Regions from separate parts of the Paenibacillus sp. FSL L8-0470 genome, predicted to be linked through region 2. Evidence: riboswitches for the same ligand, from Rfam matches in the RefSeq annotation. Region 2 holds a riboswitch; each other region holds the start of a gene.

What was found. Region 2 has a riboswitch for cyclic di-AMP ahead of NST99_RS02610 (hypothetical protein). Riboswitches for the same ligand answer to the same signal wherever they lie in the genome.
Region 1: linked by a shared signal. The riboswitch ahead of NST99_RS17455 (hypothetical protein) and the one ahead of NST99_RS02610 (hypothetical protein) in region 2 are both predicted to bind cyclic di-AMP.
Region 3: linked by a shared signal. The riboswitch ahead of NST99_RS00450 (C40 family peptidase) and the one ahead of NST99_RS02610 (hypothetical protein) in region 2 are both predicted to bind cyclic di-AMP.
Region 4: linked by a shared signal. The riboswitch ahead of NST99_RS18405 (APC family permease) and the one ahead of NST99_RS02610 (hypothetical protein) in region 2 are both predicted to bind cyclic di-AMP.

Annotation. Positions count from the first base shown of each region.
Region 1 covers NZ_JBBOZM010000001.1:3,867,303-3,875,104, forward strand. Annotated here, with positions in the region: gene NST99_RS17425 (helix-turn-helix transcriptional regulator) at 1-304, shown strand, start outside; gene NST99_RS17430 (SPL family radical SAM protein) at 583-1,389, shown strand; partial or broken gene NST99_RS17435 (ABC transporter permease) at 1,585-1,686, shown strand; gene NST99_RS17440 (Ger(x)C family spore germination protein) at 1,725-2,864, opposite strand; gene NST99_RS17445 (GerAB/ArcD/ProY family transporter) at 2,861-3,955, opposite strand; gene NST99_RS17450 (spore germination protein) at 3,992-5,416, opposite strand; cyclic di-AMP (ydaO/yuaA leader) riboswitch at 5,737-5,924, shown strand; gene NST99_RS17455 (hypothetical protein) at 6,111-6,629, shown strand; gene NST99_RS17460 (flotillin family protein) at 6,652-7,802, shown strand, end outside.
Region 2 covers NZ_JBBOZM010000001.1:560,716-568,517, reverse strand. Annotated here, with positions in the region: gene NST99_RS02635 (spore germination protein) at 1-574, opposite strand, end outside; gene NST99_RS02630 (ThuA domain-containing protein) at 712-1,347, opposite strand; gene NST99_RS02625 (SDR family NAD(P)-dependent oxidoreductase) at 1,387-2,109, opposite strand; gene ytxJ (bacillithiol system redox-active protein YtxJ) at 2,306-2,632, shown strand; gene NST99_RS02615 (glutaredoxin family protein) at 2,629-2,871, shown strand; gene NST99_RS02610 (hypothetical protein) at 2,969-3,385, opposite strand; cyclic di-AMP (ydaO/yuaA leader) riboswitch at 3,491-3,679, opposite strand; cyclic di-AMP (ydaO/yuaA leader) riboswitch at 4,101-4,284, shown strand; gene NST99_RS02605 (hypothetical protein) at 4,409-4,918, shown strand; gene NST99_RS02600 (hypothetical protein) at 4,947-5,399, shown strand; gene NST99_RS02595 (hypothetical protein) at 5,521-5,709, opposite strand; gene NST99_RS02590 (hypothetical protein) at 5,844-6,038, opposite strand; gene NST99_RS02585 (ABC transporter permease) at 6,078-7,367, opposite strand; gene NST99_RS02580 (ABC transporter ATP-binding protein) at 7,360-7,802, opposite strand, start outside.
Region 3 covers NZ_JBBOZM010000001.1:84,477-92,278, forward strand. Annotated here, with positions in the region: gene NST99_RS00435 (c-type cytochrome) at 1-236, opposite strand, end outside; gene NST99_RS00440 (GNAT family N-acetyltransferase) at 343-849, opposite strand; gene NST99_RS00445 (C40 family peptidase) at 1,110-1,601, opposite strand; cyclic di-AMP (ydaO/yuaA leader) riboswitch at 1,607-1,749, opposite strand; gene NST99_RS00450 (C40 family peptidase) at 2,135-2,563, opposite strand; cyclic di-AMP (ydaO/yuaA leader) riboswitch at 2,621-2,759, opposite strand; gene NST99_RS00455 (hypothetical protein) at 2,980-3,810, opposite strand; gene NST99_RS00460 (M1 family metallopeptidase) at 3,822-5,849, opposite strand; gene NST99_RS00465 (YwhD family protein) at 5,954-6,460, shown strand; gene NST99_RS00470 (AbrB/MazE/SpoVT family DNA-binding domain-containing protein) at 6,577-7,047, opposite strand; gene NST99_RS00475 (DNA-3-methyladenine glycosylase) at 7,266-7,802, opposite strand, start outside.
Region 4 covers NZ_JBBOZM010000001.1:4,076,146-4,083,947, forward strand. Annotated here, with positions in the region: gene NST99_RS18385 (ABC transporter ATP-binding protein) at 1-760, opposite strand, end outside; gene NST99_RS18390 (FecCD family ABC transporter permease) at 878-1,912, opposite strand; gene NST99_RS18395 (FecCD family ABC transporter permease) at 1,909-2,970, opposite strand; gene NST99_RS18400 (iron-hydroxamate ABC transporter substrate-binding protein) at 3,196-4,227, opposite strand; gene NST99_RS18405 (APC family permease) at 4,402-6,219, opposite strand; cyclic di-AMP (ydaO/yuaA leader) riboswitch at 6,345-6,504, opposite strand; gene NST99_RS18410 (disulfide oxidoreductase) at 6,732-7,163, opposite strand; gene NST99_RS18415 (DsbA family protein) at 7,163-7,802, opposite strand, start outside.

The sequences.
Region 1 (7,802 bases), 3.3 Mb from region 2:
AACATTTGTTCCTAGAGATTTTTTGACTGAGCAAAAAGCCGAACAACATTATCAACCGGAATTAATTACAATTAAAGCATTGATCTCGCATAGCATAAAAGATCACTTTATTGAAAGATACGGGCAGAAAAGAATTGAAGCCTATAATTCTGAATTTTTAATAGCCACAATAGATGTGCCGCAAAACCATATCGGATTCCGGTTTTTGGCTAGTTTTGGATCTGAATTAGAAATCATAGAGCCTCAAACATATGTTGAAGATTTTCGAGAGTTTCTAAGTGCCATGATAAAGAAATATGCCTAAAGAATCCCCATTGAGGCATTAATGCGCTTTCCTTGAAGTCTAATAAATAATACATACGGATTGACTCCCGGGGTTAACGCCTTTAAGCCTGTGAGAGTTCGTAAACGCAGGTACGATAGCTGAAATCAACGAAAACATAAAAAAACCATAGATCATATATGACCCATGGATTCGTATGTCATTTTTTTCAAGACCTTATTCAACATCATAGCAAATCAGCAATTATAAGTCTATATTTTTTTTGAGAATTAATTTACCATCTTGTTATAAGATGATGAATGGAGATGGTGAAAATGCTCAAAGAAATATTTGTTAAGAATGCAATGACGTATGAATATCCGCCGGATGGAGGGATAGTACCGATTATTGACCCGTATGATGGATGTACAATTGGATGTCCTTATTGTTTCCAATTAGAAGATGAGACTTGGAATACTGACTTGAATGTTAAAGTTAATATTCCAGATGTTTTGCAAAAAGAACTTATTCAATGGAATAAAGAAGATACTGTGTACTTGGGTAGTAAGTGTGATCCCTATATGGAGATAGAACGGAAATACCAATTAACAAGAAAATGTTTACTTGAATTAAGTAAGTTAAACTTGAAATGTATGGTTACAACTAAAGCCGGATCAAAACTCATCTTTAGAGATATTGATGTAATAAAACCCATGGGGAACAAATTCACTTTACTTTTAGGATTAACTAACCTGCAACAGTTGAGTGAAATCGATGATTATACTCTTATGAGTAATATACAGACAGCAAATCAGTTACACCGAATGGGAATTACTGTATGGGTATTTATTACTCCGATTTTACCTGGTATTACTGATATAGATTCAATGATTAACGCAATAGATCAAGACATTCCTATATTTTTGGATAAGGTTAGATTAAAACGAAACACTAGACCAGCACTAAGGTTGGAACGTTTCATCGACAATCATTACCCTCATTTAATTAAGACTTACAAAGACATAATCTATAATAATACGGATGTTTACTATGAAGATATCAAAGAAAAGTGGGGTAAAACTGAGAGAGTAAAGTTTGTATTCGAGTCAAGTAATTCAACCGGCTAAGGGTAGTCTTTATGAGAACGATTGGTTATGTACTAATAATACTTTTTATTATTTTCCTTTTATCTGCTTGTAATAGTAGCAATGTTAATTCCAGTGACTTCCATCCTTCTTCCAAATCCGATGTGTAGCAACCCACACCAGTGAGCCGCCTTCAGAAGAAATAAAAGTAGAAGACAGAATGATTGTCCTCCAAGGATTCCAACGATTGACGGCATGAAGGTGGGGCTTGTACAACTGCCCGGGATGATGACCGGGATGATTATTTCTGGAGCCAATCCGGTCATAGCCGTGCGTTTTTAGCAGCTATTCACCTTAGAAGGTTGGTAACATCTCTTTTACTCAAGAATGCCGGTATCTACAATTTTAATCTCTACTTTAGGATGGAATCGTACTTTACGATAATCCTTAGACCAATTTTTCTCCTTCCAGACATTGTGATGATAAGCAATAAGCTTTCTCCCCACACCAAAGATATCACAGTTAGCCTTTTGGACTTCTTCCACAACCGATTCAGCTTCCTTTGTGAGAATTTCCGAAAATGCTTGATTTATTTTTTGAAGATCTTTTTCTTTTAGCAAACGCTCTCCGGGAAACTCTTCTACGACGGCTTGAAGTTTTAATTCCAAATTGACTTCAACACTTTCGTCAGCAGAAACCGATACCTTGAATTTCCGTTTCACTTTTTTCAAACCTACATTAATGGTAATGTACTCCTGTATATTATCCGGATAGCCCAGATCAATTTTCTTTGTAAATCGCGCATTTTTTCCCTTTTGCCCCATCAGTAGGACTAGTAAGATTGACTGATCCGGGTTCGTCATCCCACTATAATACTGATCATTAAAGAGGGCCAATCCTTTCGTGATAATCTCATTGCCTTCTATAGCTATATAGGGAAGAGCAAAGTCCTGTCCAGGATCCTTCAGGAACCGGAACACGGTATCTAACGTTTCTTTTGGAAATACACTCATTTCCTCAAGACTTTCAATCTTTTGTGTAATGAAATCGCCAATCTTTAATTCCCCAACCATCTTTTGTTCAAGAATGTCGGAGGCATTTCCTTCGGCTATAATTACCCTAACGTTGGATGTCGGGTTGGTTGGATCCCTAAAGTTCACATCCAAATTAGAGTAAAGGCCTTGCTTTGCCACTGACTTTCCAAGTAATTGAAAACCATTTTTAAGAAATCTTATGTTTCCCCTCACCCGATTACGCATCTCATTGCTGGCACTACGCAGGTTATGTCCATAACTCGTATGAATTTCGTTCGTAGTGGATTTTTGCTCAATATCAGGCGGAATGATTAATTCCACAGTTTCTTTTATCATTCCATTTTCAGTTACATCAAACCCCGCACTGTAGGCTAGATGTAAGTCTTTCAAATATTCCCGGTCCCAGCATCCGGTGAGGCTGAGGGGGGAAAGAATAATCAGCACCGATAGCATAACCTTTCCTAATTTCACGTACCATCTCATGCAAGGCCACTTCCTTTTCTCTTTATCATTAGAGAAATGATTAACATTACCAGCGGGAGCCCACCAATAAAGAAATAGGCAGCATATGTAGAGGCTGTATCCAGTAGATGAATGCCAACAGAAGTTACTGGCGCAAGCGCGATTATAAATGTAGTGATTTTCACAAATGGAGTAAAATTCCGATGGCTTTTTCGTCTCAGTAAAGCACTGAGCCCCATGGACGCTGCATAGCAATAGCTTACGATAGAACATACAAGGGTTATGGCCCAGATCGGCAAAAACAAGATATCTGCACGGTCTATAATGAAAAAGCTTAGAGATTTCATTAAATAAATGACCGGTTCGGGAATCATTTTGATTTGCTCGGAGTTAAAGAACATCAGACAGGTAGAGACCACAAAGAAATAGAATAGGGTCACAAACAAGTTAGAGAGACTGACTGTTATCAATTTTTGTTTATCTGTACCTTCAGACAGCGGGTAGATGATCAGCATTAATTCGAAACCATACATAGATATGGTTGTTTCCTTTGCTCCTCTTACGATATTCCAGAAGCCTTTTTCCAATAGCGGTAACATATTTTCCAGATGGGCTTGAGTTAATCCATAAATGATAAATAAAAATAGTGGAATAAAAAGCACGGAAGCCAATGTATAAAATCTTGCTAATACAGTCAGCTTTTCTCTTGCAAGATAGAGTGTCATGATAGAAAAAAGACCTAGTACAGCCCATCTTGGCGTAGTTTGCAGCATCCATCTCCGGAGCACCTCAACGGCACTAAGCATAATATTAGAGCCAAGCAGAATAAAGTAACCAATATACAGAATAATCAATAGACTGCCAATAATCGGGCCTGCAAGTTTCATGCAAATACCGAATAGGTTAAGTCCGGGGAATTTCTTCAGCAGGACCCACAGAAGAATGATGACAAGTTGGGTAATAACCCCTGCAACTAAAACAGAAAGTCCACCTCCACCTTTGGCAGTTTCGTTAAGTTTGTTAGGAAGAGACAGAATACCAACACCGATTTGGGCTTGAATAATAAAAAGGAAGAGTTGTCCCCTTGTGATCATTTTTTCTTTTTGAGCCACCGTATCAACTCCTGTAAGTACTATGTAGATTAATGATCATTTATCCGTTTTTGGGTTGCTTGAACTCTTTCGGATGGACCAAATTGGAAAGCGTACGAAGGTATCTTTCAGGCCTTGAAATTTCAACGGACTTAATGGTCTCAGGTAGGTTTGCCCAAACGATTCTAGCTTGCACAAATGTATGAAAATGAGTGTTAACCCAAATGATATCCCAATATATCCGAATAATGAGGCAGCAATCATCAATGGAAACCGCATAAACCGGATAGCAGAGCTCATTTCGTTGGAAGGGATAAGAAAAGATGCAATGGCAGTCAACGCAACAACAATAATCATCGAATAAGAAACCAATCCCGCCTTAACAATTGCATCCCCGATAACCAACCCCCCAACAATCCCAATAGTTTGACCTACACGACTGGGCAGACGTAGTCCTGCTTCCCGTAGCAGTTCGAATATAAGTTCAAGCAGCATCGCTTCAATCAGCGGAGGGAAAGGGACCCGGGTCAATAAACCTTGAATCGAAAAGAACAATTGCAAGGGAAGGACATTGGAGTGGAAAGAAACGGTGGCAATGTAGAGCGCTGGCAACTGAAATGCTGTTACAAAGCCGATCAGACGGATAAACCGGACAAAAGAAGCGATCATCCATCGATTGTTATAGTCATCCGGTGTCTGATAAAAGCTGAAAAAGCTCGCCGGCAAAATCAGAGCTGTAGGGTCCCCATCCAGCAGTATAGCCACATATCCATCCAGCAAATAAGCTGAGGTATGGTCCGGACGCTCCGTATTGATTAGTTGTGGAAATATGGAGAAGGAGTTATCCTCCGTTAATTCCTGAATAAAGCCAGTGGAGATTATCCAATCGAGCGAAATTTTCTTTATCCTTGATTCTACAATTTTTATCAATTCTGGGTTGGCCATATTCTCCATATAGACTAAGCCTACCTGCTTGGGGGCGAATTTCCCAAGTGTGAAGTAGCGGACAATAAGGTTTGGGGAGGCGATTTGTTTCCGAATCAGGTATAAGTTAACCTTCATCTGTTCAATAAAACCGTTGTGAGGTCCCCGAATAACCCCTTCATTCTCAGGTTCGCTAATGCTTCGTTCATATTTGGCAGGAGTGAAGAGGACATAAAATTCAGACATTCCTTCTAAAAAATAAAGACAGCTTCCTTCAAGAAGTCCCTGAATGCCTTGGTTTAGTTCTGTTTCCAAACTGAAACTAAGTGTTGTGAAAAGCTCAGAAAGGTCTTTGTCCTGATTACGGCTAAAAGGAACAATCACGTTCCGTTCAATCAATTCCGTGTCAGTGAGGGACTCCAGATAAAAGACCAACCCTTCCCTTCCCTGAAAGGATAAGCTTCTTTTTTTGAGGTCACTTGTATAGAATAGTGCTGCTTCGATATAATCGGAGTTTTGATCTACAGAAGGAGATGAGGTCTGAGTTTGGTTAGTCATTATAAGGCGCTCAACTTTCGATTAGTTTTGCGGTTAACGTTCCCGAATGATTTGCAGAATATTCCTGACGGGAACTTTAATGTGCGATATAGAAGAATATTGGGGATGATGTTGAGCCAGCAGACGTTTCTGTTTTGTTTTCCTAAGGACATGAAGTGGAGCAAAAATGAGCAAATCATCGATCGCTTAAGAGTAATACCATAGAATGCGCATTCATTCGCGAAGTGGTGGCATTTTGGGCTTCATTTGCCATCCGCAACGTTTTACATTAAATGGTCACAGGCGTAAGATTCAAATCAACAACCGAATGTAATATAACTGTTCTCAAATGGCTGAATTCCGATAATGGGAACGGGGGAACCAATGGTGAATGTGGCTTTTGCTCAGATAGCTGCCGCTCACTTGGGGTGAATCCTTGCTGCGTGCTGAAAAGCCGCTTCTTACAAGGTAGGGCAATCTCGCTGCCCGAATCCGTCAGCTAACCCCGTAAGCCTCGAAGAGAGAGGATGAGCGCCATGATCGATTAACCGACCACGGAGAGCCCTGACGCTTCTGTGGTCTTTTTGCTGCGCATGCAGAAAGGGAAAACGATCTATATGAGAGTTTAGAAATCTTATAACAACGAAATTCAGAGTGATTAGGCACTATCTAAAATCCTTTAAAGGGGGGGATTGGTATCGTTACTGTATTTATCGTGTGCTTCTGGGTTGGATTGCTGCTTCTCCTTAGCGGCGGATTTCATGGGCATGGCCTGGCCGGTCATCTGCATGTGGGAGGTGGCGATGCTGGTGGTCCGGGCTTTGTGCCCATACTCCCTCTAATGGTGTTTGTCACGGTCTGGGGCGGCAGTGGTTATGTGCTTACCCGGTTCAGCGGAATGAATATACTTGCAGTGGTGCTGATCTGCACCGGGGTTGCCTTGCTGCTGGGCTGTCTGATATATGCGGTGCTGGCCCGGGTGATGACTCGGTATGACAGTAGCATGAATAAAATGGATTATGAGCAGGCGGGACAACTCGGGTACATCAGCATTTCTGCAGGGGATGGAGCAGTGGGAGAGATGAAATACGTGCTGCATGGAACGATGCGTTCCATTGGAGTACGGGCAGAAACCGGCCAGCAGCTCGCCAAGGGTGACAGGGTGATTATTTTGAAGGTGGATAAAGGATTAGCGGTAGTCACCCTCTTCGAGAGGGAAAACGAACAATTATAACTAACGGGGAGTGTCGAACCAAATGGTTATTCTTTATTTAATCTCGGCAATTGTTGTTGTTATCCTGCTGGCTTTGTTCAGTATCGTGAACGCTTATAAAAAGGTTCCGCCCAATCAGGCGATGATTGTATTCGGCCTCGGCGGAAAAAGAGTGGTTCAGGGCGGCGGGACGTTCGTCATTCCCGGCTTCCAGAACAATAAGACCATCTCTATGATGCTGATGAGCTTCGATGTCATCCCAGCGCAGGCAATGTTCTCCCGGCAGGGCATCAAGCTCAACCTGGAGGCGGTAGCCCAGATTAAGATTAAAAGCGATCCTACCGCTATACTTACTGCCAGTGAGCAGTTTATCGACAGGCCGGAAGAGGACCGTGAGACGATTATCCTGCATTCGGTGGAAGGCCATTTGCGCGGCTTGATCGGACAATTAACGGTAGAATCCATTCTAAAGACACCTGACGAAATCAACAGCAAGATGCGGGAGACCTGCTCGGAAGACCTCGACAAGATGGGGCTTGAGGTAGTCAGCTTCACCATTAAGAAAATTACTGACGACAAAGGGTATATCGACAATATGGGGGTTCCGGAAATTGAGCGCATCCGCCGCGATGCCAGCATCGCCAAGGCGGAAGCAGAACGCGACATTCAGATCAAACAAGCCGAGGCGGAGAAGGAATCCGCCATTGCCAAAGCCAATGCACATCAGGCTACCATTGAAGCTGGAACCGCAGCCCGCGCCAAGGAATCTCTGTTCGAGAAGGATTTGAACATTAAGCAGGCAGACTTTAAGCTGGAAACTGAAGTGAAAAAAGCACAGGCGGATCTTGCGTACGAATTGCAGCAGAACAAAATTAAGCAGTCGCTGGTTACCGAACAGGTCAAGATTACGCAGATGGAAGCGGAGGCCAATAGGACCGTCCGGGAAATCGAAGTTGAGCTGAGACAGAAGGAGCTGGAGGCCACGGTGATCAAGCCTGCTGAGGCGGAGAACCAGGCTACGATCATGAGAGCGGAAGCGGCTAAGCAGCGGAAAATTCTTGAGGCTGAAGCAGAGGCGGCCACAATGACCAAACGGGGGCTGGCAACAGCGGAAGCAGAACTGGCGAAGGGAAAAGCCAACGCGGAAAATGTTCAGCTGGCCGGAGCAGCGGAAGCGGGGGCACTGGAGAAGAA
Region 2 (7,802 bases):
CGGTAAATTCAATTTCCGAGACCTGTACTACCTGGTGCACGATAATCCCTTTCAATATCTCTGCTGGCGGGGCTGCATTCATGCCTTCAAAGGGCCTCACCGTGTTCATCAAGGGCATCAGGATGTTCTGATCCATGCCTTCTTTGTCCGTAAGTCCATCCACAAAAAACAGCGCTGCCTTGATTTCCAGACTTCCGATGCGCAGCTCTCTGACATTAACGTCGGACATATCGGTACTTATCTCCCTGAAGGACTGAACATCATGTTGGAACTCTCCGGTATAGGTCAGGGAAGGAGTGGCCTGTAAAGCGTTGTTTTGAGCAGGGGGTGCGGGTGCGGCGGATTTTTTATTCTGCACAGCGATGCTGGTCTGATCCGCCTCCCCAGTATCTTCGGAACTTGGAACCCCCCCGCCTTTTTTGCCTTCAGCCCGCATTCCCCGGGTGCTCGCCTTGCCCTCTTTCATTCGGAGCCAGATCATTAGGCGGGTTAAGACAACCGGAACGATGAAGATGACAAAACCTTGAAACAGCACCTTCCAGCCGGGCACAAGATCCCATAGCATCTTCCACATTCCATGCGCCCCCCTTTTTATTCGTAACCCTATTTTGACCGAAGCTGGAACATTCATACATCAAAAAAAACAGCTGCATGCTCCTCTTGGGGAACGTGCAGCTGTTATGATGTGCGAAAACGATTCAAAGGTAGGAGTTACAGCAGACCCGCTGCCCACATTCCGCCTTGGCGGATCATTTGGCGGAACGGCTCTACCGAGAAGGAAGGCAGATGATGCCCCGGCATCAGATAAACTACACGGCCAAGTCCGAACGCATGGCACCAGGCTGCCTGACGCATGGCCCCTTCATGAAGGTACTCTGCCAGCACAGTCGTCTCAAAATAAGGATGCATTTCAAAGTAGTACGGCTCGTCCTCAATGACGAACTCGCTAATCCCCTGCATAATGGGATGCCCGTGTGCCGGTATTTTCATATGCAGGGAGGTGTATTCCGGATGGTGGGTGAAATGCGCGCCTAGCATAGCGCCCAGCTCCTGATTCCGCTGCAGGGAGATTCCGTTATGTACAACGAGCAGACCTCCGCCCCCCGCTACATAAGACAGCAAAGCGGCACTTTGCTCCGGGGCTATTTTCTGTTCGGAAAATTCGGTATAGGCGATAACCAGCTTCAAGCCCTCAAGGTTGTCTTTGCTCAGGAGACTGTAATCTTCGGAAGCCTCCACCTGCAGATCAGGTGACAGAATGCGCTTAATCTCGTGATCCACACCGGTAAAAGGATGGTATTTCACCTCACTGTAGCTGCCAAGTGCTAGTGCTTTCCATTCAGACATGTTCTTCCCGCCTCTCTTCCTGCTTCTCTTAGTGTATAGTTACCAGGGCCAGGCATTTCCGTCCAGGTCGAGATAAGCCGGCTCCTCACCCAAATACTTCTTGTGCCCCTGCACGATATTCATAATCTTACGCGCCGACTCTTCAGGAGGAATAGGTGCCTCCAGAGCCTTCTCACCATTCATATAGGATTGCAGCCAGCCGGGGTGAAAGACCATAACCTGCCCGCCCATCACCTTCAAATGGTTGTGCAGCAGGGAGGACTGCATATTAAGCGCTGCTTTGGACATACAGTATCCGTACATATTAATCCGTTTGTTCCGGCCAATGCTTCCGGCTTCTGAGGAGATATTAACAATCAATTTCTGCTTGCTCTGCATCAACAGGCCCATCAGTTCATTACTGACCCTCAAAGAACCAAGCGTGTTTACATTATAAATGTGAGCCATGGCTTCATCGTCCATATCAACAAGCATCGTGGCATCATCGGCTCTATGAATAATACCGGCATTATTGATAATCATATCAACATGAGCGGTACTGCCCGAAATACTACGTGCCGCTTGCTTGACACTCTCACGGTCGCCGATATCCAGCGGGATCAGAGTTAATCGGTCCGGGTACTGCTTTTTCAGTGCGTCCAGCGATTCCGACTCCTTCATATACTGACCGGCAAATACGGAATATTTGTTCTCTAGAAGCCAGCTTGCCAGAAAAAAACCTAAACCACGGTCAGCACCGGTAACAAAAGCAACCCTTTTCATGATTATGGACACACCCTTTACGATTCTTCAGGATACACGCGGCATCTCTCTCACATTAGCATGGCAGTCACGTTTTTTCAACGTCCTTCATGGGACTGTAATTCCGCTGAAAGGGGTGCTCTAACTTCCTTTTTGATTTAATTTTGAACTATGTTACAATCGTAGTTACAAGTACTTATAGGAAGGTGAGATACCGATGTCTATCCAACAACTTCATACTCTGGAAGAACTGCAGCAATATGTTGCGCAACCAGGTAAAAAACTGCTTTTCAAGCATAGCACTACCTGCCCGATCAGCGCCAAGGCCAACGAGGAATTCACAGCCTATGCGCAAGGCTCCGAGACTCCAGCTGCCATTGTCCATGTGATTGAAGACCGTCCGTTGTCCAATCAGATTGCCGAAGATTTCGGGATCAAACATGAATCTCCGCAGATCTTCCTCCTGGAAGACGGCGAAGTCCGCTGGAACACCTCCCATTGGAAAATCACCCGGGACGCCATCAAGGCAGCTGTGAGCCAATGAGCCAGCCGGTAATTGTCTATTCCACCACAGGGTGCAGCGACTGCAATCAAGTGAAGCAGTGGCTGACCGAGCAAGACGTTAGCTTCGAGGTGCGTGATGTTATGACAAGTACAGTGTATCAGGAAGAAGTCGAGAAGCTGGGCTTCATGGGTGTGCCTGTTACCGTGTACGAAGGCCGCGCAGTCAAGGGCTTCAATGTTTCCGAGCTTAAGGAGCTTATTGGAGCAACCGCTGAATAATTTATAGCATGAAGCATATGAATACTTATATTTTGAAAAAGGCATCCCCTTGGACCTCTGTCCAGGGGATGCCTTTTATTTGCCCTTTTATTTGGCCTTATCCTGGATTCGTTGAGACATCCGCCAGAAAAGAGACATTTCCGCTGTGGGAATAGATGACGGAATCCGCTCCAAGCCCTTTATAGACCAGTCTGGGATTCATCGAAGTCGTAATTACGTATATTGGCTTTGTCGTCCAGGTCCGGCACATCTGGATATACCGGCAGCATAAGGTCACACTGCTCTCGAACAGAAATACTCTGCCTACCGGAAAAGAGGGGCGGAACCATGTATTCTGATGATGTGTATCCACCACGAGATTGACCTCGATTCCCAGCTCCTCCAGACGCCGCTTCTCCGCCGCATTGTTGGCGATTCCTGCGATCTTATAGCCTCTAAACTTTAAGATTTTGATAAAATGCTCCCCCGCTTTAGTCGGAGCGTTAATGAGTACATATTCTTCCGAATTCGCCATATCTTCCTCTCCTCCGGCTTAGGACTTCCATTCATTTGCCATACGAACACAGCAAAAAACCACAAAGGAATTCCCTCTGTGGTCCAATTAACGGTCACATTGTGCTCATCCTCTCTAATACGCTTACGAGGTTAGCTGTCGGATTCGGGCAGTGAGAGTCGCCCTACCTGTATCCATGCGAGCATTCTCTCGCACTTTCACAGGATTCACCCCATAACCGGCTCCGACTCTCACATCGGCTGCCGATTGTTGGTTCCCCCGCTTTCCATAACGGAAATTAAGCGGACTGCGTATTCGATTGTGTAGTAAACAGAAGTAATCATACTCTGGCGATCACGACCTTGTAAACCGCCAAACCTGCCAAAATAATGCATTTAGTAAACCCAAACCAGATCAGGTAGCGCTTACTTAAGCCTCGATCTCATCATTCCTCTTATTTACTCGGCTTATCAGCGATTTGCGAAAAAGCATTCAGTATTGTGATTATATTCACCCGATGTTGAGCAAATTGCCTTTTATGCTCTGATCACCCTAAATCAAAAGCAGTCGTATGAACGAGATAAAAAGCCGAAAACCGTTGATAAACACCCTTTTAGCACATCCTACCGTTTCCTTTGCCAGAATTCCCTGAAATTCGGCTCAGAAGAATGTTTTTTCCTTTTTACAAAGCTCATGCGAAAAGAGTATGATTCGGTTTGAATCCAATGCACGAAATGCGATATAAACGCTGAATTCCCGCAATGCGGGAAACGGGGGAACCATCAGGCCCGCAGGGGCCTTACCTGGAAGATAAGAATCTTTCTTGGGGTGAATCCGAAGGAGACTGTGGTCTCATTAGGTAGGGCGACTCTCACCGTCCGAATCCGACAGCTAACCCCGTAAGCGACTAGAGAGAACCTTGATCCGCCACGTTTTTGCGCCAGGTGTATTTAAGCCTGTACCAAAACCGCAGCAGAGGTCCTCCTCTGCTGCGGTTTTTTGTGCTGAGGCTGCAGCTTATAAATGGGTAGGAGGGAAAACGAAATGAACCAGCGCAGGCTGTTACGTATAGAAGTGTTTGTATTCGATGCCCCCTGGCCATTCCATCAGGCCACGGAGTCATCCGGCAAATGCCGATATGGTGTGCTGAAGCTTACGTGCAAGGCTGGGTGCAGCTGGGGAGCGGGGATACTGTCTGCGGAAGGCGATCATTTTGACGTCATTAAATGGAGCAGCTTCCTGAGAAGTATACGCAATCACAGGCTGGAAGAAGCCATAGAAATTGTACAGCAGCTAGGTGCGCAGTGGGAGCCGGGTCAGCAAGAAATCGTGCAAACGGCCCTGCTGGATTTAAAAGCCAAGCTGCAAGGCAAGGTCGTCACGTCACATCTGCAAATGGTCCCCTATTCCCGTACAGCCGGGGCCGGCGGTACGCCCCCCTTCAGACGGATGTACTATAAACCTTCAAGTTCCCTGCTGCATAAAGGCAGCTGGCAGGAACCGGACATAGCCGAGCTAATGGACAGATCCATCGCTTATTTCTCCCTCTTATAATTTCTTATTCAGAAAGGAACGTGAAGACATGCCAGACCCATTATCCCCGGAATGGACAGCTGCCAGCGAGTTTGCGGAATATGTCCAAAAGAACACCGGAAATATTTATGCACTCACCAGTCTGCTGCTGGGAGAGGGTGCCGTTGCGGAAAAGACTGCGATGAAGACCTTCACTGAGCTTTACACCCGGTACCTTCATGATGATTTCATACCGCAGCCTTTCTCGCTGGTTGCCTACCGGGAGTGCATTCAGCAGTGCTCCCGGGCTGCGGAGGAGTGCAGCCTCTTTGTTTCCAATGGATTAGCCTGGGAGGATCAGATTGTCCAGGTGTTATGGTACGGCATGCTGCTGCCCCTGCCTGCAATCAGCACCATTCTTGAGCAAAGCGTGCCGGTGCTGAAAACCCGGCTGAGACATGTGCGCGAGCAAATGTGCCGGTTAGAAACATTGCGGCCTGAAGCAAATTTATTTGTTGTATAGCTGCTCACATAGATTAAAGAAGCACTGTGGGCCCCTCTCTTATCTCCGCTGATGTAATGGGCAACTTGTCGAAGCGCATGAAAAAGCCGCAGCATAATGCCGCGGCCTTTTCTATTTATACTCAGCTCTTGCCCTTGCCGCCTTTGGCGAATCTCCAGGCCGCTGTACAGCAGCCCAGCAAGCCCACTCCGAGCATTAACGTCTGCAGCACACCCAGCAGGGTAGAGCCCTCCGGCTTAAGCATGCTGCTGAGCAGAATCAGCAGCATTGAAGCTGCGAGTATCGCGGGGATTTGATTGTTTTTTTTCAAGATTACCACTCCTTATTCAATAACATACACCATAAGCCTTCACTGATCCAGTTTGGCTCTGAACTCCCCCGGGAGCCGCAAAAAAGCCGCGGTTTCCGAACCGCGGCTTCCTCAGTAAAACCTATGATCACTTCTTAGTGTGCGCGTTTAGAATGTCTGCCAAAAATGATTAATGACGCAATCATACCGGCAATGCCCATTCCTGTCATAAGCCCTTGAATGAAATCAAGCAGATTCGATCCATTGGACGGCATTAACCTGGCGACCAGTACGATTAACGAAGAAACTGCAAACAGCAACCCGAATGTTTGTTCATGCTTTTTATTCATCCTTGCCACTCCTCAAAAGGTATATATTGATGATTCCAATTAAATTTTGTAGGCCTTCATTGCTTTTCTGATCTCCTTGATGCTTGGGCGTTTGCCGTACATCAGCACTCCCGTGCGGTAGATCTTGGCGGCAAGCCAGCCGAACAGTAAGGTGGTTGCCAGTAAGATGAGAAGCGAGACCAGAATCTCCCAGGTCGCTACCTCGCCAACACCAATGCGCAGCAGCATGCTGAGCGGAGAAGTGAACGGAACAAAGCTTGCTACTTTAACCAGCAGGGTATCCGGGACAGAGATGCTGAACATTGGAAGATATAAATTGACGAAGCCCAGCATAAGAATCGGCATGATCGCCTGACCCAGGTCCTCGGTACGGCTGACAATGGAACCTACAGCTGCGTACATCATGGCGTACAGGAAGTATCCCAGAATATAGAATATCAGTCCGTATAAAAGAATGCTGATATCCAGCTGCCCCAGGTCAAGATCAAAATCGGTCAGGATACTGGCATTATGCGGAAGCATAAGGTTCGCAGCTACGCTTGCGGAGATAACCGCAATTTGCAGGATGCCGACCAGGAAGATGCCGATTACCTTGCCGAACATTTGCGTCAGCGGTGCAGCGCTCGTAATCAGGATCTCCATGATACGTGAGCTTTTCTCCGAAGTGATTTCGGCGGAGATCATATTGCCTGTCATCATAATCGACATAAAGAACAGCATAAGCAGGGCATATACAATCACGTAGTTGATAATTGGCGGTGATTCCTTTGCCGCACCTTCATTTCCGGCACCTTCTGAGCTGATCTGCTGGGTACCGATGGATACCGGGGTGTACATCGCAGCTACCTGTTCCGCAGTCAGCTTATCACCTACGATCAGCTGAGTATTGGCTTGCTGCAGTGCATTCTGCAGATAGCTCTGCACATCCGAATCAATCTCACCGTTCTTGCTATAGTAGGTAACCGCGGGAATGCCTTCACCGCTCTGTGCACCCAATGTGATATAGCCCTCAATGTTTTCCTCATCCAGACCTTTCTTGAGCGCTGCATCGTCAGCAGTAGCATATGGACTGATCGTTACCGGTGCCACGCCCTCTGGCGGACTATAAGCCTGGAGGAGCTCAGCTACTCGGTTGCCATCCTCTGCCACGACTCCGATCTGCACTTGGTTCTTTGCGGACCCGTCGTCTCCCTGGAACAGCTTCACCATATACGGAATATTCATCCCGATGCTCAGCAGAACCACCAGAATCAGCGTAGTAATCAGAAATGCCTTGGTTCTTACTTTATTCTTGAATGTAAAACCGATAATCGTCCCCATCTTATTCATTGGATTCACCTACCGCTCTAATAAAGATTTGGTTTAGCGTCGGTTCCTTGATCTCAAAATGCTCTACCTCACCCTGTGCAACAGCATGCTGTAAAATGCGCTGGGCCGCACCGATCTCGCGGATCGAAAGAACATATCCCCGTTCCTGCCGCTGGACGGCAGTTACACCGGCGATACTTTCCAGGCCAGCCACTTCGCCCGTTGTGCGGAGTATAACCTCCTCGCGCGGGTAGCCTTTCTTAATCTCGCGGATATCTCCCTGGACCACTGTATTGGAACGGTCAAGAATAGTAATGTTACGGCATAATTCCTCAACATGCTCCATCCGGTGTGTAGAGAACAGGATACTGGTGCCCTGATCCCGCATTTCGCGGACGGTATCCTTCAGCAGTTCCACATTGACGGGATCAAGCCCGCTGAAGGCTTCATCGAGAA
Region 3 (7,802 bases), 480 kb from region 2:
TGCTGGCCGCCTTCCTGCTGCAGACTAGGGCCTAGACCGCCCTGTAGCTGATCACCGTGGCAGGTAATGCAGCTTGCCTGTACAATCGCTTCGGCGCTGGTGGCATCCAGTGTGACTTGCGGCATCGTCGGGTTATTTTCTTCGGCTACCTCTGCTTTGCCGGGCAATGTGAACAAGAGCACTACCGCAAAGGCACAGGCTGCGAAAAACAAACCGCCCATGATCCATTTCTGCATCTTCATCCGTCCCCTCCATGTAAGCTGCTTCCTACATTATATAGGATGGTGAAGCGTTATCATAGCATTTGTGTCAAAAAAGTGGACGATTTCAACACTAAAATTTTCAATTTAATGGAACGTTATGTTGTTTATCATAGACCATGCAATAAAATGGCTTATTTCCGGTTGGAGTAAGGCGTTCATAAGTATCCGTGATCGTGAAGCCGCATTTTTGGTATGTTCGGATCGCCCGCTGGTTCCAGGTCAATACTTCCAAATCAATCTCCCGCCCGGGATACCGCTTTAGCGCGGCCTGAACGATGGCTTCCATGAAAATGTGGCCAAGACCGTGTCCGCAAAGCTCGGGGCGCATTCCAATACCCAGCCTGACGACACCCTCCATCGGAAACAACTGCGCAAAGCCGCAAAGGATGCCTTGCTCGTTGACCACGGAAACATACTGGTCCCTGCGGAGCTCTGGATCGCCAAATTCAATGCCAAGCGCCTCCATTTGGGACCAAGGCATCCATTCGTAAATATTATAAGGCGCTTTGTAATTCCATGCGGCGATGTCTTCAGCATGGCTGATCTCCATGGGAACCACATGGAATGTAACGGGGGAGCTAATCATAAGGCCACCGGCCTCCTTTCATAGGGAGCAACAGCACTAGCTATACCTAATTATATCCATAACTGGCCTGATTCGACTCAGAAATTTCCTGAAAGGCGGAAACTTGACAAAGTGGTAAAAATATTTTATGAAATGGAGGAAATTTGGGTAGATTTATGTTTTGCGGATATTGAGAGGGGTAAGTAATTTTATAGACAAAAAAAACAGGCCCCCTCCAGATTTCGGCAAAAATCATGGAAGAGTGCCCGTTTTACGACAACTTATTGCACGTCATCATTGTCTTGGGAATCAGAAGTAACGGATTGGTAAGCATCTGTACTCATGATCCGTTTGGCGCCAACGTAACGGTTGACGTAGTAGCTGTCACTCATCGTGCTGATGGTTACACCACGGGAGGATGAAGCATGTGCGAATTTGCCCTCACCGACATAAATGCCGACATGGGATACACCTTTACCGCTGGTATTATAAAATACAAGATCTCCCGCTCTCAGATCGTCCCGGGAAATGGCGGTACCCATTTGGTATTGGGAACCGGATTGGTGTGGCAGATTGATACCGATCTTATCAAAAACGTACATTGTAAATCCGGAGCAATCAAAGCCGTTGGTCGATACACCGCCGGATACGTATTTACTTCCGATGGTCTTGTCGATGACTTTATCCATTTTGGAATCCGCGAAAGCGCTTCCTGCTCCGATGGTAAGCATAATGGAAAAGCTTAGTACTGCTGCTGCTAACTTCTTCTTCAAAAGTGAATACCCCTTCCAAATGCCTACGAGGTTAGCTTAAGGGTTCGGTTGAAGGTCCCCTATGACCCCTCTGTGAATAGGAGGTCAATTCACCCAAAATCGGTTCCCCCGTTTCCCTAATGGTTAGGGAACTCGGCATGACTGTTGATTAGGATTAGCTTGTTAACCAATACATGACAAAACCTTTGTAAAACCCGATTGAATAATTACAAAAATGTTACTAAAAACTCACTGCGATAATTGTAACAAAGACTTCGCCAGTTGGCAATCACTTAAAACATATTAATGCATAATATTTACGCTTTTTAAGAGTTGATTTTGCTAAAAAGGTCTTATATTTACACGCTGAGTAAGCTTTAACTTAGATTTGTTGGGATTTTTAGTAAAAAGGTGTTTCACAGGCCTCAAATACGTGTAAAAGGTAGAATAAGGAAGACAAAAAGGAAAAACCCGGAAATGATTACGGCAATAATCAGTTTCCGGATTTCTATAAGTTACAATTATTTATTGGAGGATGGAATTCCTGAGGGATGTCAATCGTAAGCGATAGCTTTGTAAGCTGTTGTGCTCATTACTCGTTTGGCTCCAACGTAGCGGTTGGCCCAATAGGATTGACTCATTGAACTGATAGTTACACCACGGGATGAAGAGGATTGGGCGAATTTTCCGTTGCCGACATAAATACCGACATGGGAGACTCCATTGCCAAGGGTATTGAAGAATACCAGATCGCCTGAACGGAGGTTACTCCGTGATACGGCGGTTCCAACGCTGAATTGTGCTTTGGAAGTGCGGGGCAAGGTAAGGCCAACGTTCTTAAATACATATTTGGTGAATCCAGAACAATCAAAGCCGGCAGTGCTTGTGCCCCCGGTTTTATATGTCGTTCCGAGTGTTTTTGTAATAACCGTATCCATTCTGGAGTCGGCGAAAGCGCTCCCTGCTCCAAGCGTGAACACCATCACCAGCCCTAATGCTGCTGCGGTGCATTTCTTCTTAAAATTATGACTTTTCAAAAGATGTACTCCTTCCAAGGCCTGCGAGGTTAGCTTAAGGATTCGGTAGAAGGTTCCCCTATGACCCCTCTAAAGCGAGATCAATTCACCCAAAATATGGTTCCCCCACTTCCCGGTGCCGGGAATTTGGCGTTTTATGCACCGAAACAGTGACGTGTCGACAAGGTTAAATGCTTAAAGGCACATTCATTTGCTTCAAATTAGTTTCAAAAGATTACAAAGTTGTTACTACTGGTACAGGCATCATTGTACCAGAGGATTTACAGTTTTGCAAATACCCTAAATCACGTTGTAACCAAAAGAAGAGTCCCGCCCTTTATCTGGGGCAGTGACTCTTCTATTATGCCAAGGGACTGGCGTTATTATTGTGGAAATGTTTTACTGCACCAAAGGTGATACTGCCCCGCTAGGCTCCACATTTTGAACAGCGTTGAGGGAAGCGGTGAAAATTGCCGGAACAGCAGTGCGGGCAGGCCTGGACAGAAAAGTGCGGTCACTCCAGAGAGCAGCAGCAGAAGCAGGCCGCCGGCGCCGAACAGTGCAGATATACAGGTGGAAGGGAGGATTACCCTCAGGCCAACCAGCAAGGAAGAAAACATGCCTGTTCCTCCGGTGAAGCCAAACTGCATGTACAGCAGCAGAATGCGGATCAGGTAGAAGTACAGGAGCCAGGCCAGAACATAAGGAACCAGTCTCAGCAGCAGAGTATAATCGAGAATACCGCTGAGGAGAAGCCCATACATTTTGGGGAGAAGCCAATACAGCGGTGTTGCGGCCAGAAGCCATTCCGCTAGACTGAACAGCAGTACGGGGAGTCCGTAAAGCTTCATTCCGGGAAAAAAGAACATTCCCCGCTCCCCTTTGCGCTCCTGGTGCAGCTCATGCAGCAGCCCTGCGCGGATAAAGGGGGAGCATAGCAGCCGTAGCGCTGAGAGGGCCAGCAGCAGCCAGAGCCAGCGCAGCACCCCGGGGTCTGTGCTAAGTGCAGTCTGTCCTTCGATATAATACAGCAATCTGCCTATTCCGCTGCCGCCGGCGTGTGTATCGGGATAACGGAGCAGCACCGGGATGAGGGCTGACCTGACGAATCTGTACAGGAAATAGCCCCAAAGCAGCCGATAGATAAAAAGCAGAATCAGAATATAAAATTGCTCTTTCATGCTGTACCAGCCGCGAACTATCGATCTTTTCACAATCCTTCACCTCACCAGACAAGAGTTCCGAGCAGGGTTTCAAGCAGCTTCGTTGCGCTAAGCGTCCAGCGGGAGAGCGTCTTTCGCTCCAGCTCCGCCAGTCTAAAATTGTTGAGATGCTTACTCTCCAGCAGAATGGAGTGCTCCGGATCAATCTCTGCAGACAAAAGAGGCGCTTTGTAGGCTAGCTGAAAGGTGGTTTCCTTCTCTGTCCCATTCCAAAACTGCTGGACAGTATAGCCATCCAGGAAGGTGAACTTTATGGGGACGTCACCATACTGATTTCCTTTATTGCTGACCGCTACTGAGCTTTCGTAACGGGCATTATCATCGCCGCCCTCTTTTTTTGGGTCAGAGATTTTAATGTGATCAATTGAAAAATCCGGAGAACCGCCGCTGTATACATATTGGTCGAAGTAGGCTTGCCAGGATTTTTTGGTTACCTTCTCCACGATTTTCTGAAAGTCGGCGGTAGAAGGATGCCGGAAGCGGAACTTACGGGTATAGGCCGCCATTATGGCATCCATCGTCTTGGTTCCGACCTGCTGTTCGATATCCTTCAGCACCAGCTTGCCGCGGATGTACACATTTCGGGCATAGGCATCGGCAGGAGTGTATTTCCAGGTTTCCAGGTTAAGCGGCTGGGAGGATGTCACCAGGCTGGCCTGCAGGACATGATTGGATGATACCCCATACTCCTGCTCCATTAGCCTGTCTTCAGCGTAGGAAGTGAAGCTTTCGTCCAGCCAGGCCTCCTCGAATTCATTGCTGGCTAACATCCCGTAGAAATATTGATGGCCGATCTCATGAATGACCGTGCGCTCCAGAGAGGTGCCTGGAGAAGCCTCGGCCGCGCCAAAAGCAGTAACCAGTGTGGGATATTCCATCCCGCCGGCGCCGTTGCCTTCTTTGGGAGGTACGACGATGGATAATGTAGAGTAAGGATAAGGTCCGTACCATTTGCTGAAATTGGTCAGAGCGGCCTTCGCTGCCTGGAAATAACGCTCCTGCAGATGTTTATGTAGCGGGTCCAGATAAAGCTTGATTCTCACGCCCGGTACATAGTCTGTAGAGAAGGCCTCTTCGGCTACCACAAAGTCCGGGGAAGCGGTCCAGGCGAAGTCATGGACATCATCCGCATAAAATTGATACACCTTCTGATCCTGCTTCAGCTTGGCGCTCTTGACCGGGAACCCGCTTGCGCCAACGATATAATTGGGGGGGACGGAGATGGTTACATTGTAGATACCGAAATCGCTGTAAAATTCGGATGTTCCGTGATATTGGTGCAGATTCCAGCCTTCCTCATGTACACCCCGGGTACCGGCAGGTTCATAGACGCTCAGTTTGGGAAACCATTGCCCGGCCATCACGAAATTGCCGGCGGAACCCATGCGGGCGAATATTTTGGGCAGCTTAACTTCAAACTGGACCCTAAGCGTAACACTTTCCCCACCGTTAACCGGCTGCGGGAGATGCACCTTTACGAGTGTCTTGTCATTGCCATTGCCATCATCAGGCTGCACGTATTGCAGCCGCTGCATGAGCGAGACTCCATCCGTAGTCCGGAGATCGGTCAGGGTTATGCTGCCAAATCCGTTCGCTGGCATGGCATCACCCCGGAGTTCGCCTCCAGATTCTTTCATAAACGTAGTATCTTCAGAAGCAAATGCGTTTGGATAAAGATGAAAGTAGAGTTCTTGTACCGGTTTTAGGCCCGGGTGAGTCCAGGTCACCGTCTCTGAGGCTCTTAGAGAGGTGGTGTCCGGCAGCAGTTGCACGTCGATATGATACTCCACTACCCGCTGGCTTAACGCTTCTGAGACCGGAAGGGGAGTGCTCTGGGGAAGAACGGGCTGCACGGCTTTGGGCTTAGGCAGGGCAGCGGGGGACTTGGCCTCTTTTTGAACAGCAGCAGTCAGAACGGCAGGGCTGTGCTCTGCACCATACCCTGAAAGGACCCCTATTCCCCCTCCCAGCAGAGTGAGGGCGGACAGGGCCGCAAAGACGATAACGTACCTTAATGACAGTGGCTTCATACTGTGATTCCTCCCGTGACAAGCATCTACGGGATGTATATGTTTGCATTCGCCGCATTATTAGCTAAAATTAAATTATTAGTGAAAGGGAAGGATGTGCACTTGTGGATAACATACAACCGGAGGGCAAGAAACAGATTGCCTTAAATATTGTGAATGCCAAGAGCAAACATAAAGGCTTCGGCGCAGGCTCCATTGATTTGAACAATGTATCGCCCGTTATTATTGACGGCGGTGAAGCAGTTATCGATATCGGTGCCATGCATGCCAAGAGCAAGGTAGAGAAGGGGATTAAGTTCTCCATGAACCGCGAGGATGTGCCGGCGGGCAGACAGGTTTGGGTTGTCTGGGTAGCTGTAGACCGTACGGCGGAGGGCCAGTTCTACGGGGGCATTACCGCTTGCGAGATGTGGATTGATACAGAGGCACGGCGCGGCTGGAAAATTCTTGCCGATCATGTGAACAAGCTGGATGCTGCTCTGAAGCGGAAGATCATTCTGGAGGGGCTCGGTACGGTGGAAAGAGCGGCGCTTAAATCATTGCTGATTTCTCATAATGAAGCTTGGTGGAATGCCTCTCCGGAAGAGCTGAAAGCGGCGCTGTCGGAATAGGAGATGTCCCCCGCAACATACTTTGATTCAAGCTAAAAAGGCTTGGCCCTCCCGAAACGGGAAAGGCCAAGCCTTTTGAATGCTCATGAGGGATGAATCAAGATGTTTGTGTTCTTTTATTTGCCTGCTGCATTGATCTTGCGCTTTAGCTGGCTGACTCTGGCCTGGCTGATGCCAAGAACCTCGGCAAGCTCCTTCTGGTTGGCATACGGATGGTCCGCGATGGCCTTCTCGAGACGCTGGCTCATTTCCTCTGTCTTTGTTCTCCGGCCGCCACGCAGTAATGCAGTGTTGTCTTCAACAGGACTTACCGGTTGCTCTGCCGCATCGGAAACAAGCCCGGGATCCCCCAGCTCTTTGAGGCAGCTGTTGCAAATAAACTGATCTTTAAAGTAAGTTACATGGTCAAGGCTTCTGCAAAAAGTGCATTCTGTAGAGGTGTACTTTCTGAGCACAATAATCTCTTCATTCAGAATGAAAAACTCGATAGGATCCCCAATGTCAATATTACGTGTCATGCGGATTTCTACAGGAACCACAATTCTACCAAGACTGTCTAAACTCCGGATCATGCCTGTATCTTTCATCTCATGTCCCTCATTTGCATCTTTATATTTTTGGTGTGGATATCTATGATTATAACAGTAATTGTAAGTTAAGAGAACGGGGGAAGCGCATACATTTATAGGAATTTGGAGATTAAAGAGATGAAAAGCCTCTGCCGGCGGAGGTCCGCTGGCAGAGGCTGATTAGGGTTCATTATTTTTTACCCAATTCCGGGATACCGAAACAGGCAGGGAAGTCTTTAAACTCTGAAAGAGCTGGCCTGCTTAGCATTTACCGAAACGTAAGGATTGTTCCTGAGATAGAAACGCCAGGGCAGCTCCGCATATTCTTCAGCATAAGGAATATTGATGCGGGGAGCCTGTACAATATCAAGAGTTTCGGGGCTTGCGCCTTGCTCCAGCCAGAGCGGCCCGCCCGGTACGTCCAGGCGGATTTCATTCAGGCTTTTGTCGATCCGCAGCGCCCGGCAGAGCTTGCCCGGACCGCCCGACAGGTCGGCCGGCTTCTTGACGGCTATGCCCCGGTAAGATGCCATCCGCTCCGCATCGGCGGGAGTGAGCGGCTCCACCGCGCGGATCAATACCGCATGCGGATCGTCTTGCGCGGCGGTAACCACATTGAGGCAGTGGTACATGCCGTATATGAGATATACATAGGCGGTGCCGCCGGAGCTGAACATCACTTCGGTTCTGGCGGTGCGGCGGCCTCCATAAGCATGGCTGCCTTTGTCTTCGGCGCCTCCGTAGCTTTCCGTTTCCACGATGCGGCAGCGTAT
Region 4 (7,802 bases), 3.5 Mb from region 2:
AAGGTACACCTGTACGCGGATCGGGAACGATATCACATTCGATTCCGAATACTTTGCGAAGCACATCTGGTGTCATAACCTCCATCGGGTTCCCTTCGCTGATTACGGTGCCCGACTTGATCGCTACCATATGCTGCGCGTAACGGGAGGCATGGTTCAAATCATGCACCACCATAATGATTGTGCGGCCCTCTTCCTGGTTCAGCTTCTGCAGCAGCTGTAGTACTTCCAGCTGGTGAGCCATGTCAAGGAACGTCGTCGGCTCGTCAAGGAACAGGATATCTGTCTGTTGCGCCAAGGCCATGGCAATCCAGGCACGCTGGCGCTGTCCGCCGGAGAGGCGGTCGATTGGACGATCATGGAACTCTTCCATCCCGGTAACGGAAATCGCATTGGCGATAATCGCACGGTCTTCAGGGGTCATAGTGCCGAAGCCTTTCTGATGCGGGTAACGCCCGTATCCAACCAGTTCGGATACAGTCAGTCCGTCCGGAGCCGTCGGGTTTTGCGGCAGAATGGCCAGTTGACGAGCCACTTCTTTAGTAGATAGGGTATGAATCGATTTACCGTCGAGCATAACATTGCCGCTCTTAGGCTTCATAATCCGTGCCATCGTCTTAAGAATCGTGGATTTCCCGGAGCCGTTCGCTCCTACCAGCGCTGTGATCTTTCCTGTTGGGAGAGACAGGTTCAAACCTTTAACAATCGTAGCCTCCGCATAACCAATACTCAGCTGTTCTGTATTCAAACGTTCCGACATGATCTTCACTCCTTGAAAGTTTTATGGAGCATGAGCTCCTTTTGGATTAGCAATGTAATAAAACTGACTTCGTAAGCATCCGCTTAGTTTTATGGAGCATTTTGCTCCTTTAGATAATCAGGCCTTTGATTTGGCCAGTAAATATAGGAAGTAGGGAGCGCCGATCAGCGCAACTACAATACCTGTCGGTATTTCAGCCGGCTGCAGAATCCAGCGGCCGATAGTATCCGCGGTAAGCAGCAACAACGCGCCGATTAAGGCACAGGCAGGCAGCAGCACCTGATGCTTCGGTCCAACGAGCCTGCGGGCGAGATGGGGCGCAATCAGCCCCACAAAGCCTATGCCGCCGCTTACGGCGACACAGGAGCCAGACAGCGCAACTGCGGCGGCCAGCAGCAGAATGCGTTCCTTCTCCACCGGCATGCCCAGCCCGGCCGAGGTTTGGTCCCCGAGGTTAAGTACATTCAGCACCCGGGCTTTGTAGAACGCAAATGGCAGCAAAATGGCTATCCATGGTGTCAGCGCAAGCACAAATCTCCAGTCGCCGCCCCAGATTTTACCGGCCATCCAGATCGCCACAAACTGATAATTCTGCGGATCCAGCCTTAACGACAGGATCAATTGGAAAGCATAGATGCCCGCACCTACAGCGATCCCGATAAGTATCATTCTTGTCGGCGAGAGGCCATCCTCGCGCCGGAAAGACAGGAGATAAATAAGTGCAGCCGTAAGACTTGCTCCGGCCAGCGCCAGCAGCGGAAGAACAAAGATTGGAGCTGCCGAGGTTACCGGAACAAATGAGATAAAGATAATCACCGCAAACCCGGCACCGGCATTAATCCCCAGTGTGGAAGGCTCTGCCAGCGCATTGCGCGACAAGCTTTGCAGAATGCAGCCGGAAACCGCAAACCCTGCGCCGACAAGCAGCGAGATCACTATGCGCGGCAGCCGAAAATCAAAGAGAATCAGCTTTTGCTGCTGCGTTCCCTCTCCAAGGACTGTGTGTAAGACATCCAGCGGTGATAATCGCATCAACCCGGTGTTCATACTGACAACAAAGATGACCACGATAAGAACCGCAAGTGAGGTCAATATGGCTGCTTCCCGGATACGGCGTTGTTTCCCGGTGGGTGAGTGCAGAGCTCTGCTCATGACAGCTCCCCCTTCCGTCTACTAGCCAAGTAAATAAAAAACGGCACGCCGATCACTGCGATTAAAGCACCTAGCGGTGTTTCATAAGGCGCGTTAATCATTCTGGCTGCAATATCAGCAAATACAATCAGTAGACTGCCGAGTACTGCAGAGCAGGGAATAATCCAGCGGTAATCGACACCAACCAGATAACGTGTAATATGGGGGATGATCAGCCCCACAAAAGCAATCGGTCCAACCGTCGAAACCGCGGAACCGGCGAGAATCACTACAATAATAATCCCGGCTGTTTGCACTAGCCCGGTCCGCTGTCCAAGTCCCGCCGCTACATCGCGTCCGAGACTAAGGAGAGTAATGGATCGGGAGATCAGCAGAGATCCTATCAGAGCTGCCGCAATCCAGGGAAACAAAATACGAAGCTGTGTCCAATTCGTCCCGCCGATCCCGCCTGCCATCCAGAAGGCAATATCCTGGGACAAATGAAACAGAATCGCGATTCCCTGGCTTACCGCCAGCAGCATAGCACTTACGGCGGCTCCGGCAAGAGTCAGACGCAGCGGGGTTAAACCGCTATGGGAGAGTGAGCCAATCCCGAACACAAGAATGGCTGCCGCTGCAGCGCCGATGAAGCAGTACAGCATAATGTAGAGAAAGGAAGCAGATGGCGCAAAAGCAAAAGCTAACGCCAATCCTGCACTAGCACCGGCATTCAGACCCAGTAAGCCGGAATCTGCCAGCGGATTGCGGGTCATGCCCTGCATGATTGCTCCTGCGACGGCGAAACAAGCACCAACCAGCGCTCCCGCCAAAGCACGGGGAATCCGCAGTTCCCGAATAATCTGATGCTGCTGCAGCTCCGGATTAAACCGGAAGACTGCCTCCCATACCGTCGCCAGTCTAATATCCGCGGCACCTACTGAAACGGAAAGTGCCAGACCAAAGACGACAGCGGCAAGGCCCAAAATCAAAATAACTACCGCAGCAACCGGCCTTGTCTTCAGCGGTTGATCTCCTGACGAATTTGTATTGTCAGCTATAGAACGTGTGGATGACACCATAAGTTTTCCCCTTAATAGGATGAGTTCAATGTTTTAATGAGAACAAATATCATTCTCATTATCGCAAATATCTGAATTATGTACAAGCTTTCACAGCTCGCACTTTCACTGTGAACGATTAAGTCAATGTCCTAAAAAAAGGTGCAGGTCATTGTATCTCAAGATACAAGAACCTGCACATCCCTCCACCGCTGAAGAGTTCTCTCTACACACAGTTAAGGCTGATTATTTCACGAGAAAACTCAAGACATCATCAATGGTTTTGGAGTTGGCAATGGCTCCGCTGTACAACCAGCTGCTGTCCGCGCTAAGTTCATGAACTTTTCCAGCCTTAACCGCAGGGATACCCTTCCAGATTGCACCGTTAAGAATGTCAGAGGCTTCGGTCTTGTCACTGTTCACCAGGAAGATATGATCTGCGGTCAGTTCAGCCAATTTCTCCAGCGTGATCGGATTCCAGGTCGCTCTGGATGCCGCAGGGATATCAGTAACCAGGTTGGGTTGCTTCAAACCCAGATCCCCGTACAATACAGCACCACTGCTGCGTGTTTCATCTACTATAAAGAAGTTCTTCGACACCAGCCACAGAATGGCGACCGAATCATCACCAATGGAGCTGCTGATTTTGGCTTTTGCATCTGCTGCTTTTAGATCGTAGTCTGCAATGGCTTGTTCAGCCTCAGTGCTCTTGTTCAGGAGCTCACCGATTTTGAGCAGCGATTTGCGCCAGTCTTTGCTAATCTTGTCACCAAGGACATAAGTAGGTGCGATTTTGTTCAACTGGTCATACAGACCGTTCTGCACACTCGACTCAGACTGCACAATGTGGAAATCCGGTGCAAAGCTGGTCACAGCCTCCAGCGGAAGATCATAGCTGATGGTTGGCACATCTTTAAGCTCAGCAATCAGATATTCCTGGGTTCCGTTTGTCACGGACCACTGCGCTACCGGGGTAACGCCCAGTGTTACCAGGTAGTCTTCCATGTAAGAAGCAAGGACGCGCTGCGGATTCGCTGGTACTGTGACTTTATGTCCCATGGCGTCTGTCACCGTTTTCTCTGTAGCCGGTGCCGTTGTTTCCGTTGGCGCTGCCGTTGCTTCAGCCGTAGCCGTAGGTGCGGCGGTAGCTTCCGTTCCGGAATTTGCAGCTTTCTCATTATTGCCATTGCCGCAAGCGGACAAGAACAAAGTCATAGCCATACATCCGATCAATGCGAGCTTCATGCTGCCTGATCTCTTATTGTTCATCGAAAACATTAAATACCCCTCCTGTATGCACATGCATTAGTGGTCAAAGGTGTCCGAGACCTTCGCCTTACTTTTTAAATGATATTGATTCTCATTATCCCTGTCAACAAAATTATTCGTTCTATAAAAAAAGGTTGCCTCCGCAAGCTACGGAAACAACCTCTGCTAACCATATTTAACTGCCTATTTGTGCAAATGATAGGGCACTGTTGATACAACTATATCTTTTTGATTCATTAGATAAGAGCGAATGAACAAGCTGGTCTGATTATGCAGGATCGCCTGCCACCAATGTTTGGTAATGAACTGTGGAATCAATACGGTAATATGATCTGTAGAAGCGGTCTTCCACTCTACGGTATCGATAAATTTCACCAGTGGGCGGATAATGCTGCGGTAACGGGAACGAAGTACAATCAGGCGTACACCCGGGTTCCATTCCTCCCATTTTTGCTCCATCTTGTGAATTTCCTCTTCATCAAAACCAACGTAGACTGCCACCACATTATCTGTTAATGACTTCGCATAACTGATCGAATGCAGCACAGCGCGTGTCACACCCGCAACCGGAACAACAACGGTACTTCCTTTAATCAGCGGTTTATCCGTAGCAGGACAAATGCGAAGCTGATCGGCTATATTCATATAATGACTATGAATGCGGTGGAATACGAACATGACAACCGGCAGGAAGATGAAGGCCATCCACACGCTGGAAAACTTAGTGATGATAAAGATAAGCGTAATCGTCAGGGTGGTCAGCATACCGATTGTATTGACTACAAATTTATTCTGCCAGCCTTTCGGCTTCGTTTTGAACCAGTGCACCATCATGCCAAGCTGCGACAGCGTAAAAGGGATAAATACGCCGACTGCATACAGCGGAATCAGCCCTTCTGTATTTCCGTGGAAAGCAGCTACAAGCACAGCCGACAATACTCCGAGAAAGATAATACCATTAGAGAAGCCCAGGCGGTCTCCCCGGACCATGAAGGCATGAGGCAAATATTTATCTTTGGCAAACATGAACGCGAGCAGCGGAAACGCCGAGTAAGCTGTATTCGCCGCCAGGAACAAGATGACGGCCGTTATCCCTTGGATGAAAAAGTACAAACCGCCCCGGCCAAACGTAGATTCGGCAATTTGCGACACGACGGTGGATTTCTCATTAGGAGTAATCCCATACCAGTATGCCAGCAGCGTAATGCCGGTGAACATCAAACCGAGGATGCCTCCCATCAGCATCAAGGTTTTGGCGGCGTTTTTTTCCGCTGGAGCTTTGAAGTTCGGAATGGCATTCGATACCGCCTCTACCCCGGTGAGTGCCGAACAACCGGAACTGAAGGCTTTGAGCAATAGGAACAGACTGACGTTGGAAACGGCGGAACCGATCTCCGGGATTTCGGCATGAGTCCCGCCTGTAATATATTTGTACACCCCGGCAATGATGAGTACAAAGATAGAGACCACGAACAGATACACCGGAATGGCAATAAATGAAGCGGACTCCGTCACCCCGCGGAGATTGATAATCGTCAAGATCAGAATGACGGAGACTGCAATAAGGACAGTATGATTATGAAGACTCGGAAAGGCCGATGTGATCGCATCCGTTCCCGCCGAAGCACTAACTGCAACTGTAAGAATGTAATCTACTAATAAAGAGCCGCCAGCCAATAGGCCGGTAGGAACGCCGAGATTGCTTTTTGCCACGATATACGCTCCGCCGCCTTGCGGATAGGCAAAGATAGTCTGGCGATAGGAAAAAATAAGGATGGCCAGCAGGCCCAATACGGCTAATGCAATCGGCAATGAATACCAGATGGCGGTGAAGCCCGCGGCCACCAGTACAATGAGAATTTGCTCCGTTCCGTAGGCCACAGACGAGAGTGCATCGGAAGACAGAACAGCCAGTGCTTTCACCTTGGATAACTTTTCATGATCGAGTTCGTTCGACTTCATCGGACGCCCGATCAATAGTCGTTTTACCTTGCTTACCATTGTAGTAACAGTTCCTCTCTTTGTTGAGTTGAAACGGTAATACCGCGCGCCGTTTTCATTGGCAGGTTTCATAAATGCAGGCACAAAAATAAGCATACGGAAATGATCCGCATGCTTACGCATGCTCATTATCCCACCCTTGCTTACGAGGTTAGCTGGCGGATTCGGGCTGTGGTAGCCCTACGGTTCCGGTCAAATTGACCTGCCTCCGATTCACCCCATTGACGTTGCCGCCAAATTTGGTTCCCCCGTTTTTCCTTGCGGAAAATTCAGCGCATATTCAACTTCTCACAAGGACTAATGATAGTCTACAATAGCTTTTCAGTAAAGCGGTGAAAAAAATGAAAAAAGAATGAAAAAACATCCAAAAAGCTCAAATCCAAGACCCGGGATAAGTGGATCTTTCATTCTCTTTCATTATCCCAGCGTTCCGTGATTTTTGAGTGTTTTGGATGTTAATTGTGACAAAAATTTAGGGAATATTTATGCTCTAAATTCTGCTTAGCCTTTTCTTATTCAGCTGGCTCTTCTTGGCGCCCGGTCCAGAGCAAAATTGCGATTAGAGCAAAAGCAATCAACGCAAGCAGAGGTACTGTAATGAACCCTAAAAAGTTCAAATAATCCTCATTGCAGGGTACACCAATTGTGCATGGCAAGATTTTACTGAGTGCAGGAATTTTCTGCTCTGCGTAATGGTACAGGGAGATACTCCCGCCTATCAGACATAAAGGCAGCACATAAGGAATGATGCGTTTATCTCCCCGGTATGTGGCAATTCCGAGCAGAATCAGCTGAGGATACATAAAGATACGCTGGAACCAGCACAGCCTGCAGGGTTCATAATGCAGCACTTCACTAAGATACAAGCTTCCTGCTACAGCAATTACCGAAACAAACCAGGCCAGATATAGGCAGTGGCGTCTGCAGAAGGTAGAGAATTTCATCATTTGGCATCCGCCGAATCAAGGGCGATTTGCACCTGTGAGTCGATAGCTTCGATATCAAAGGCCTTGTCTACTTTCACTCCATTAACAAATACAGTAGGAGTAGAGGTCACTTTGCTGTCATCGGCTAACTTCATATCTCTCTGTAGTTCACTTTCATAGGTGCGTTCCTCAATGTCTTTACGCAAGAGGTCAAAATCTATCGGCAGGTTCTCCTTCTGCGCCAGGCTTACCAGGAAATCAGCGGTCGCCCACTCTTCGCTCTCCTCGCCCTGATTAGCATAGATTGCGTCAGAATAGGTCCAGAAAGCTTCACTGTTCTGATGATAGACAGACAAAGCTGCTAATGAAGCTGTTTCGGAATCCGGTCCGATAAAGGCCATATTTACGAAGTAAAAGGCCGCTTTGCCCGGAGTTACGTATTTTTCAACAAGCTGAGGTTTGATGGTACCGGTAAAGTCTGAACACGCCGGACATTTATAATCCCCGAATTCAACAATTTTGACTGGAGCATCCTCTTTTCCAAGTCTGTGCATCTCGCTGTAATTAAAGTCAGAGTTCGCTTTTGGAATCAGCATGATAAGAGCGACAAAGATAATGATAACTGCTGCTACAGTGCTGAAGATCAGTATTTTGGTT